Linked DNA regions of Sediminicoccus sp. KRV36. The protein of the gene in region 1 interacts with the protein of each later gene in a pairwise test. Links are inferred from orthologs where the notes say so. Each region holds a gene or a part of one and is shown in the gene's direction. Other genes may lie near its edges.

What was found. Proteins that work in one complex are often made in the same cells at the same time.
Region 2: the proteins of secB (region 1) and secA interact in binary tests that used the Escherichia coli proteins (3 or more experiments, as listed by UniProt). The link is inferred for Sediminicoccus sp. KRV36 from one-to-one orthologs.

Annotation. Positions count from the first base shown.
Region 1 is NZ_CP085081.1:307,432-313,179, forward strand. Bases 2,767-5,748 are described here. They hold secB (protein-export chaperone SecB), read left to right. Parts: upstream 2,767-4,008; coding sequence 4,009-4,488; downstream 4,489-5,748. Other genes in these bases: LHU95_RS01490 (multidrug efflux RND transporter permease subunit), read left to right, coding at 2,767-3,217; LHU95_RS01495 (DUF2889 domain-containing protein), read right to left, coding at 3,288-4,079; LHU95_RS01505 (DegT/DnrJ/EryC1/StrS family aminotransferase), read left to right, coding at 4,858-5,748. Outside these bases: LHU95_RS01485 (efflux RND transporter periplasmic adaptor subunit), read left to right, coding at 1-67; more of LHU95_RS01490, read left to right, coding at 74-2,766. UniProt on the Escherichia coli protein: One of the proteins required for the normal export of some preproteins out of the cell cytoplasm. It is a molecular chaperone that binds to a subset of precursor proteins, maintaining them in a translocation-competent state.
Region 2 is NZ_CP085081.1:516,640-521,305, reverse strand. Bases 1-3,283 are described here. They hold secA (preprotein translocase subunit SecA), read left to right. Parts: upstream 1-347; coding sequence 348-3,083; downstream 3,084-3,283. Other genes in these bases: LHU95_RS02465 (DUF1345 domain-containing protein), read right to left, coding at 3,110-3,283; LHU95_RS02475 (peptidylprolyl isomerase), read right to left, coding at 1-150. Also shown: more of LHU95_RS02465, read right to left, coding at 3,284-3,721; LHU95_RS02460 (threonine/serine dehydratase), read right to left, coding at 3,730-4,666. UniProt on the Escherichia coli protein: Required for protein export, interacts with the SecYEG preprotein conducting channel.

The DNA of each region.
Region 1 (5,748 bases):
CGCCCCGGCCGGCGCCCCGGCCCGCCCGCCCGGGGCCACGCCCGCCCCCGGCGGCCGGCCGGGCTGACCGCGCATGTTCTCCGCCATCTTCGTTCGCCGCCCGCGCTTCGCCATCGTCATCTCGATCGTGATGACCCTGGCCGGCGCGCTGGCCATGTTCAACATTCCTGTCGCGCAATTCCCGGATATCGTACCGCCCGTCGTGCAGGTGACGGCGCGCTACCCGGGCGCCTCCGCCGGCGTGGTGGAAGCGACCGTCGCGCAGCCGATCGAGAGTGCCGTGAACGGCGCGGACCGCATGCTCTACATGCGCTCCAATTCGGGCAGTGATGGCAGCTACACGCTGGCGGTCACCTTCGCGCTCGGCACGAACCCGGACATCAACACGGTGAACGTGAACAACCGCGTGCAGGGCATCCTCGCGCGGTTGCCGCCCGAAGTGCAGCGCAGCGGTGTCACCGTGCGCAAGCAATCCTCGGCCGTTCTGCAATTCATTGGCGTCTCCTCGACCAATCCCGAACATCCGCCGCTGTTTCTCTCGAACTACGTCACCATCAACATGCTGGATACGCTGCGCCGCCTGCCCGGTGTGGGCGATGTGCAGATGTTCGGCGCGCAGGATTACTCCATGCGCGTCTGGTTCGAAGTGGACCGGCTGAACAACCTCAATGTCTCGCCATCGGAGATCATCGCCGCCATCCAGGCGCAGAATATCCAGGCGGCGGCGGGGCGCATCGGTGCCCGGCCGGTCGGCGACGACCAGCAATTCCAGTTCAACATCCAGGCGCAGGGCCGGCTGATCACGCCCGATGAATTCGGTGCCATCGTGATCCGCGCCAATCCGGACGGCTCCACCCTGCGCGTGCGCGATGTCGCGCGGGTGGAACTGGGCGCGGCCAGCATGGATGTGGAGGCGCGGCTGAACGGGCGCGCCAGTGTCACCATGGGCATCTATCTCTCGCCCGGTGCCAATGCGGTCCAGGTCGCGCAGCTCATCACCCGCACGCTCGCCACGATGAGCCAGCGCTTCCCCGAGGGGATGCGCAGCACGGTCATCTACGACACCTCCACCTTCGTGACCGACACGATGTATGAGGTGATCAAGACCCTGATCGAGGCCTTCATCCTCGTCGTCATCGTGGTCTATCTGTTCCTGGGTTCACTGCGGGCGACCATCATCCCGACCATCGCCGTGCCGGTCTCGCTGATCGGGACCTTCGCGGTGCTCTTCGCCATCGGCTATTCGGCCAATACGATTTCGCTGCTGGCCATGGTGCTCGCCATCGGCATCGTGGTGGATGACGCCATCGTGGTGGTGGAGAACGTCGAGCGTGTGATGGAGGAGGAGCCGGACCTCACCCCCGCCGAGGCCACCAACAAGGCCATGAGCGAGATCACGGCGCCGATCATCGCCATCACGCTGGTGCTGCTCTCCGTCTTCGTGCCGATCGGGCTGATCTCGGGCGTGGCGGGCGTGTTGTTCAAGCAATTCGCCGTCACCATCAGCGTCGCCATGATCATCTCGGCGATCAATGCCTTGACCCTTTCGCCGGCGCTTTGCGCCATCGTGCTGCGGCATGAAGGGCCCAAGCGCGGGCCGATCAAATATGTGCTGCGCGCCATCGACAAGGTGCGTGACGGCTATGCGTGGCTGGTCGGGCGGCTGGTGCGCGTTGCCCTGATCTCCATCCTGCTGACCGGCGCCTTCGCCTTCGGCATTTTCACCCTGGGCACCCGCACGCCCTCGGGCTTTCTCCCGCAGGAGGATCAGGGCGCCTTCTTCGTGCAGATCCAGCTGCCGCAAGGCTCCTCCGTCGCACGCACGCGCGACGCGGCGATCCAGGTCGAGGCGTTCCTGCGCCAGAATCCGGCCATCGAGAATATCCTCGCCATCATCGGCTTCTCCTTCATCGATGGCGGCGCGCAGTCCAACTCGGCCTTCCTGGTCGCGCGCATGAAGCCCTTCGAGGACCGCAAGACGGTGGAGGCGAGTGTCTTCACCGGGATCCGCTCGGTCTTCGGCTTCGGTGCCGGATTCCGCGTGGCCAATGTCTTTGCGTTCAACGTGCCGCCGATCCTGGGCCTGGGCACGGGTGGCGGCTTTGAATATCAGCTGCAGGATTTCGAGGGGCGGGACCCGGTGGAACTGGGCGGCGCCATGATGGGCATGATGGTGGCCGCCAACCAGGATCCGCGGCTGGTGGGCGTATTCTCCACCTTCTCGCCCACCACGCCCTCGCTCTACCTCGATGTGGATCGTGACAAGGCGCAGGCGCTGGGTGTGCGCATCAGCGATGTCTTCACCACCTTGCAGGCCTCGCTGGGCGGCTTCTACGTGAATGACTTCAATCTGTTCGGCCGGACCTGGCAGGTGAATATCCAGGCGGAGGCCGCCGATCGTGATGACCTGCCGGATATCTGGCGCCTGCAGGTGCGAAATTCACGCGGGCAGATGGTGCCGTTGCGGGCCTTCGCCGATGTGCGCATCGTGCTCGGGCCGCAGACTATCCAGCGCTACAACAACACGCGCAGCCTGACGCTGAACGGGCAGGGTCGCCCGGGCGTTTCCTCGGGCGATGCGATGATGGCCATGGAGCAAATCTCGGATCGCGTGCTGCCCTCCGGCTACAGCTACGACTGGACCGGCACCGCCTTCCAGGAGCGCCAGGCGGCCGGGCAAACCGGCGCGCTGATCGCCCTGGCACTGCTCTTTGCCTATCTCTTTCTGGTGGCGCTGTATGAGAGCTGGACGATCCCTGTGCCGGTGCTGCTCTCGGTCGCGGTGGGGGGGCTTGGTTCCTTCACGGCGCTCTACGTCGCCGGCCTGCCCCTCAATGTCTATGCGCAGATCGGGCTGGTCGTGCTGATCGCGCTGGCCGCCAAGAACGGCATCCTGATCATTGAATTCGCCAAGGAGCAGCGCGAGAAAGGCCTGCCCATCCAGGAGGCGGCGGTGCTCGGCTCCAAGATGCGCTTCCGCGCGGTGATGATGACGAGCTTCGCCTTCATCCTGGGCCTGGTGCCCCTGGTGACGGCGACGGGCGCTGCCGCCCTCTCCCGCCAGGCCGTCGGGCTGCCGGTGTTTGGCGGGATGCTGGCGGCGTCGCTGCTCGGCATCTTCATGATCCCGATGCTCTATGTGGTGTTCCAGTCGCTGCGCGAGCGCCTGAAGGGGATGCTCGGCATGGGCAAGGCGGAGCCGGCCAAAGCCCACTGAAGGAAGGTGCCGGAGGCCGGGCTCCTGGCAGGGTCGGGGGCCAGATCGGGGGCAGGGCCCCTGGCTCCCCTCAGATCGGCGTTTCCTCGACCTTTTCCGCCAGGTCGCTCCATTCCGGCCACTTCTTGCGCACGACGGGGCTGTTCGGCGCATAGGCATGGCAGGTGCCGAGCAGGGCCGGGCGCTTGCGGGGCGCGCCCTCGGCCTCGGCCTTGCGCTGCGCCGATTGGCGCCGGTGCCGCAACGGCCACATCGTCTGGAAGGCCACCGTGCCCATCTGGGCCAGGACCTCGCGCAGATGGGTGCAGCCCAGCACGCCGCCGACGCGCTCATTCACCGCGCGGTTGAAGCCGGGCCCGATGGACAGCCCCGCCAGATTGGCAAAGGCCGGCGTGGCCCCGGGGCAGACGGCGAAGGGCGTATGGTCGGACGCTGCCTCACAGGCGACGATCAGCATGTCCTCATTGATGGTCATGCGCACCCACATGCCATGGATCGGATCGCCCGGGCCGACCTGGCCGCGATGCTCGGAGGGAAAGCCGTAGGTCTTGGTGTCCGTCAGATGCGCCTCGATATCCACCAGGCCATCCTCCCGGACATAGCCGCGCAACTGGATATCGCGCAGGTGTTCGAGCTTGCGGGGGGCGGGGGCGGAGAGTGGCATGCCCCAGAGATAGGCTTTTGATGCGCTGCCGCAAAGGGCAAAGGCAGGGCCGGGCCTGCCGGCGACTCTGGCGGCCTTGGCCGCCGCGTGGTAGCCGCGCCCATCCGCATTGACCGAAGGCGATCCCATGTCCGACCAGCCCAACACCCCCGCAAACGGAAGCTCCGCCCAGGAGCCCATGCCGATCGTGCTCAACATCCAGTTCACCAAGGATCTTTCCTTCGAGGTGCCCGGCGCCCCGGAGATCTTCGCCACCCTGCGCGAGCAGCCGCGGGTGGACCTGGCGCTGGATGTGCAGGCCCGCCCCATCCAGGAAGGCCAGAACGTCTTTGAAGTGTCGCTGATGATCCGCGCCGATGCGAAGGTGGGGGAGACGCCCTGCTTCATCGCCGAGCTCACCTATTGCGGCATCTTCACGATCACCGTGCCGCAGGAGCATCTGGAGCCGGTGCTGCTGGTGGAATGCCCCCGGCTGCTCTTTCCCTTCGCCCGCAACATCCTCGCCGATGTGACGCGTGAGGGCGGCTTCCCGCCCGTGATGCTGAACCCGATCGATTTCGTGCAGCTGTGGCAGAATCGCCGCAACCAGCCCGTGGGCAATGCCTGAACGGGCAAGCCCTGGGCGAGGTGGGCTAGAGCTGCGGTAGGTCCTGTCGGCCCAACCTGACTGGTCCGTAGCTGCCGCGGCGCAGCGCCGTGACCAGGGCATATCGGGGCCGCGCGGCCCCTTACTGGGAGCTGTGTGGCACCCTGCGGGTTGCAAATTCGCAAAGAATTTACACGCAGGGCTTGCATTCATTTAATTTCACTCGCTTTAATGGACGCCAGACCTTAACCGAAGGTTAACCGTATGGCTCCTGTGCCGATGGCGTTCCCCAGCCCGTCCCGTCCCCTCCTGCGCTTCCCGCAGGAGATTGCGGGGGCGCCACCGGCTCTGCATCTCTCACCGCCCCATCTGGCGGGCGGTGAGCTTGAGATGCTGCGCCTTTCCCTCGAATCGGGATGGCTCGCGCCGGCCGGGCCAGGCCTGACCGCCTTCGAGGAGGAGTTGACCGCCGTCATGCGGCTCCCGCATGCACTGGCCACGGCTTCCGGCACGGCGGCGCTGCATATGGGCTTTCGCCTGCTGGGCGTCGGGCTGGGGGATGAAGTCTGGGCGCCCAGCCTGACCTTCGTGGCCACGGTGGCGCCCGCCGTGCAGATGGGCGCCACGCCGCGCTTCCTCGATGCGGACCCGGCGAGCTGGACACTGGACCCGCATCTGCTGCGGGAGGAGCTTGCCGCCGCGGCCCGGCGCGGGCGCCTGCCGCGCTGCGTGGTGCCGGCGGATCTCTACGGGCAGCCCACGGACATGGCCGCGATCCGGGCCGCCTGCGAGAATTGGGGCGTCCCCGTATTGTCGGACAGCGCCTGCGCCCTGGGGGCCATGCAGCATGGCATGCCCGCCGGCCATGGCGCCAACCTCGTCGCCCTCAGCTTCAACGGCAACAAGATCATCACGGCGGGCGGCGGCGGGGCACTGCTCTCTGAGGATGCAAGCCTGATTGCCCGCGCGCGCAGCCTGGCGACACAAGCCAAGGAGCCGGGGGCCCACTACCAGCATGAAACCACTGGCTTCAATTACGCGATGAGCTCGCTGCTGGCGGCGGTCGGCCGCGCGCAATTGCCAAGCCTGGCCGAACGCGTGGCCGCCCGTCGCGCCATCTTCGCCCGATACGTCACGGCGCTGGGGCAGATCCCGGGCTTGAGCTTCATGCCCGAGCCCGGCTGGGCCAGCTCCTCACGCTGGCTCACCGTGATGCAGGTGGACCCGCGCGATTTTGGCGTCGATCGCGAGGCGCTGCGGCGGGCCCTGGCCGAACAGGGC
Region 2 (4,666 bases), 210 kb from region 1 along the record:
GCGGGCCAGGACAGGGTTCGGGTCCTCGGCCGCGCCGGGGGTTGCTGTGGCAGGGGGCGCGGGCGCGGCTGCGGGGGTGGGCGCCGGGCCCTGGGCCAGGGCCGGGCCGGCGGCGAGGAGCAGAAGAAGCGAGAGAGGGAGGCGGGGCATCAGACAGAATCCATCAGGGTCGGCGCGACAATGGCCGATGGTCGCCCCCCCCACAACCCGGCCAAACCGGCCCGGATGCAGCGAGATACCCCCTGGATACCCCCTGGGCACGTTGACCCGGGGGCATGGGGACCTTACCTGTCCGTAGCCCAAAGCCGCCCCTCCCGCGGGCGGCGCCCGGAGAGAATCCACAGCTCATGTTCGCTCGTCTTGCCCGTGCCATCTTCGGTTCTGCGAATGACCGCTCGCTGAAGCGTTTTCAGGCGCGCCTCCCCGCGATCAGCGCCTTCGAAGCGCCGCTCGCCGCCCTGTCGGATGAGGCGCTGCGCGGCAAGACCGCGGAGTTCCGCGCCCGCCTGGCCGAAGGGGCGGAGCTGGACGACCTGCTGGAAGAAGCCTTCGCCGTGGTGCGGGAGGCCAGCAAGCGCGTGCTCGGCCTGCGCCATTTCGACGTGCAGATGATCGGCGGCATGGTGCTGCATGACGGCAAGATCGCCGAGATGAAGACCGGCGAGGGCAAGACGCTCGTCGCAACCTTGCCGTGCTACCTGAACGCATTGCCCGGCAAGGGCGTGCATGTCGTCACCGTGAATGACTACCTGGCCCGCCGCGACAGCGAATGGATGGGCCAGGTCTATGGCTTCCTGGGGATGAGCACCGGCGTCATCGTCCAGGGGCTGAGCGATGATGAGCGGCGCGAGGCCTATGCCTGCGACATCACCTACGGCACCAACAACGAATACGGCTTCGACTATCTGCGCGACAACATGAAGTATCGCCTGGAGGAGATGGTCCAGCGCCCCTTCCAATACGCCATCGTGGATGAGGTGGACTCCATCCTGGTGGATGAGGCGCGCACGCCGCTGATCATCTCCGGCCCCACGGATGACACGTCGGATCTCTATCGCCGCGTGGATGCGGTGATGGTGGAATTCGTGAAGGACACGGAGCGCTTCGAGAAGGATGAGAAGCAGCGCACCGTCTCCATGACGGAGAAGGGCGGCGAGGATATCGAACGCCTGCTGACCGAGGCCGGCGTGCTGGTGGAGGGCAACCTCTATGACAGCCACAATGTCTCCATCGTGCATCACGTGAATCAGTCGCTGCGCGCGCATGTGCTGTTCAAGCTCGATGTCGAATACGTCGTTCGCAACGACAAGATCATCATCATCGACGAATTCACCGGCCGCATGATGGAGGGCCGCCGCTACAGCGATGGCCTGCACCAGGCGCTGGAAGCGAAGGAGGATGTGACCGTCCAGCCGGAAAATCAGACGCTGGCCAGCATCACCTTCCAGAACTACTTCCGCCTCTATCCCAAGCTCTCCGGCATGACCGGCACGGCGGCGACCGAGGCCGATGAATTCGCCGAGATCTACAAGCTGGAAGTCGTCGAAATCCCGACCAACGTGCCCGTCGCGCGCAAGGATGAGGATGACGAGGTCTATCGCACCGCGCTGGAGAAATACGAGGCCGTCATCAAGCTGATCGGCGAATGCCGCGAGCGCAACCAGCCCTGCCTGGTCGGCACCACCAGCATCGAAAAGAGCGAGTTGATCTCGGGCCTGCTCAAGCAGGCGGGCATTCCGCACAACGTGCTGAATGCACGTTATCACGAGCAGGAAGCCGGCATCGTGGCGCAGGCGGGCCGCGCGGGGGCCGTGACCATCGCCACCAACATGGCGGGCCGAGGCACCGACATCAAACTCGGCGGCAATGCGGATATGCTGGCCAAGGCCGAGGTGCCCGAGGGGCATGGCGAGGAATACGACACGGTCTTCGCGCGCCATGTGGCCGAGGTGGCGCTGGCACAGCCCATCGTGAAGGCGGCCGGCGGGCTGTTCGTCATCGGCACGGAGCGGCATGAGAGCCGCCGCATCGACAACCAGCTGCGTGGCCGCTCCGGCCGCCAGGGTGACCCGGGCGGCAGCCGCTTCTTCCTCTCCCTCGAAGACGATCTGATGCGCATCTTCGGCAGTGACCGCATGGGCGGCATGCTGACGAAGCTCGGCCTCAAGGAGGGCGAGGCGATCATCCATCCCTGGATCAACAAGGCGCTGGAGAAGGCGCAGAAGAAGGTCGAGGCGCGCAACTTCGACACGCGCAAGAACCTGCTGAAATACGACGACGTGATGAATGACCAGCGGCGCGAGGTCTATGCCCAGCGCCGCGCCTATATGGAAGCCGCCGACCTCAGCGAGACCATCGCCGAGATGCGGCACGAGACCATCGGCGCCATGGTGGACCGCGCCATCCCCGAGAATGCCTATCCCGAGCAATGGGATCTGGAGGGGCTGGAAAAGCGCGTGCGGGACGTGCTGGGCCTTGATTTGCCCATCGCCGCCTATGCCAAGGAAGAAGGCATTGACGAGGTCCAGGTGCGTGAACGCATCGAGGCGGCGGCCAACCAGGCAGCGGCCGCCAAGGCCGCCAATCTCGGCCCCGACTTCATGCGCATGGTCGAGAAGTCGCTGCTGCTGCAGCTGTTTGACCAGGTGTGGAAGGAGCATCTGCTCAGCCTGGATCATCTGCGGCAAGGCATTGGTTTGCGCGCCTATGGCCAGCGCGACCCGCTGAATGAATACAAGCGCGAGGCCTTCGCGCTGTTCAACAACATGCTGGAGGATCTGCGCGAGCGCGTGACCTCCCTGCTGCTGCGCCTCGAACTCACGGCCGACGCGCCGCTGCCCGAGCCAGAGCCGATCCGCGTGACCGACATGCGCCACGCCGCCCCGGATGCCGAACCCTATGAGATGGCGCCGCAAGCCCCGGTGGGCGCGGATTACGGCGCCGCGGCCATCGCGCGGCAGGAGACCCGGGTGATTTCCGAGGTGGACCCGAATGACATGTCCACCTGGGACAAGACGCCGCGCAACGCGCCCTGCCCCTGCGGCTCGGGCAAGAAATACAAGCACTGCCACGGCAAGACCTGACCTGACCGGGCCGCGGCTTGCGGCCCCTACCCGGCCGCGCCGGCCACGATATTCACGGCCGCCGCCAGGATCACGGCGTTGAAGGCGAAGGCCACCAGCCCGTGCAGCAGCACGAGGCGCCGCATGCCGGGGCTGTCGGTGGTCACGTCGCTCACCTGGAAGGTCATGCCGATGGTGAAGGCGAAATAGAGGAATTCGGCGAATTCCGGCGTGCCGTCGCCGCCCGGAAACACCAGGCCGCGCTCCTGCATCCAGTATTCATGCGCATATTCCTGCGCAAAGAGCAGGTGCACATAGAACCACGAAAGAATGATCGCGAGGATGGCGATCGCGCCGGCCTGGCCATCCCACCGCAGCACCAGGAACAGCAGCGAGGCACCTGCCGCCAGGACGGACAGCCCGGTCAGTACGGCACGCCCGCCGGTCATTTCCCGCGCGCGGCCGCGCATGGCCTCGGCCGGCGCATCGCCCAGGCGGTGCAGCACCAGGCCCGCATAGATCAGGATATGCGCCGACCACCCCAGCATCCCCGCCGTCTCCAGCGAGAGGCCGAGGGCCCAGAGCAGCAGGAAGGTCGCGGAGCCCGTACCCAGGCCTTGCAGGGTGAAGCCGTGGCGCAGAATACCAGGGAGGCGCATCGCCAGGCTCAGGCCGCCATAGCCTGCGCGAAAACCGCCGCATCCACATTGCCGCCACTGAGGATGATGCCCGTCACCGCATCGCGCGTGGCGAGCTTGCCTGCCAGCACCGCCGCCAGCGCCACAGCACCGCCTGGTTCCACCACCAGCTTGAGGTGGGTGAAAGCGAAGCGCATGGCGGCGAAGACCTCATCCGGCGTCACCGCCAGGCCATCGGTGACGCGCGGCGCATTGACCGCGAAGGTGATCTGGCCCGGCTGCTTCGACAGCAGCGAATCGCAAAGCCCGGCGCCCTGGCCATCATTGGCGATGCGGTGGCCGGCGCGCAGCGACTGGCCGTAATCATCCCAGCCTTCCGGCTCGATGGCATAGATGCGCGCCTGCGGGGCCATGGCCCGGGCCGAAAGGGCGGAGCCCGCCAGCAAGCCGCCACCGCCGGTGCAGATGGCCAGCTGGTCGGGCTTGAAGCCGGCGGCCAGCGCATCCTCCAGCAACTCCAGGATGGCGGTGCCCTGCCCGGCGATGACATCGGCATGATCGAAGGGGGGGATATGCGCCGCCCCGCGCTGCGCCGCGAGATCGGCGGCCAGCGCATCGCGATCCACGCCGTGCCGGTCGAAGAAATGGATGTCGGCACCCCAGGCGCGCGTCGCCTCCACCTTCACGCGCGGCGCATCCTGCGGCATGGCGATGAGGGCGGGCATGCCGAGCGCATGGCAAGCGGCCGCGATGGCCTGGCCGTGATTGCCGGAGGAATGGGTGACGATGCCGCGCGCCCGCGCCTCAGGCGGCAGTTGAAGCGCGGCATTGGTGGCGCCCCGCAGCTTGAAGCTGCCGGTGATCTGCAAGGGCTCGGGCTTGATCAGCACGACGCCGCCGGCCGCTTCATCCAGCGCGCGATGGCGCAGCATGGGCGTGCGGCGAATGCGCCCCTTGAGGCGCTGC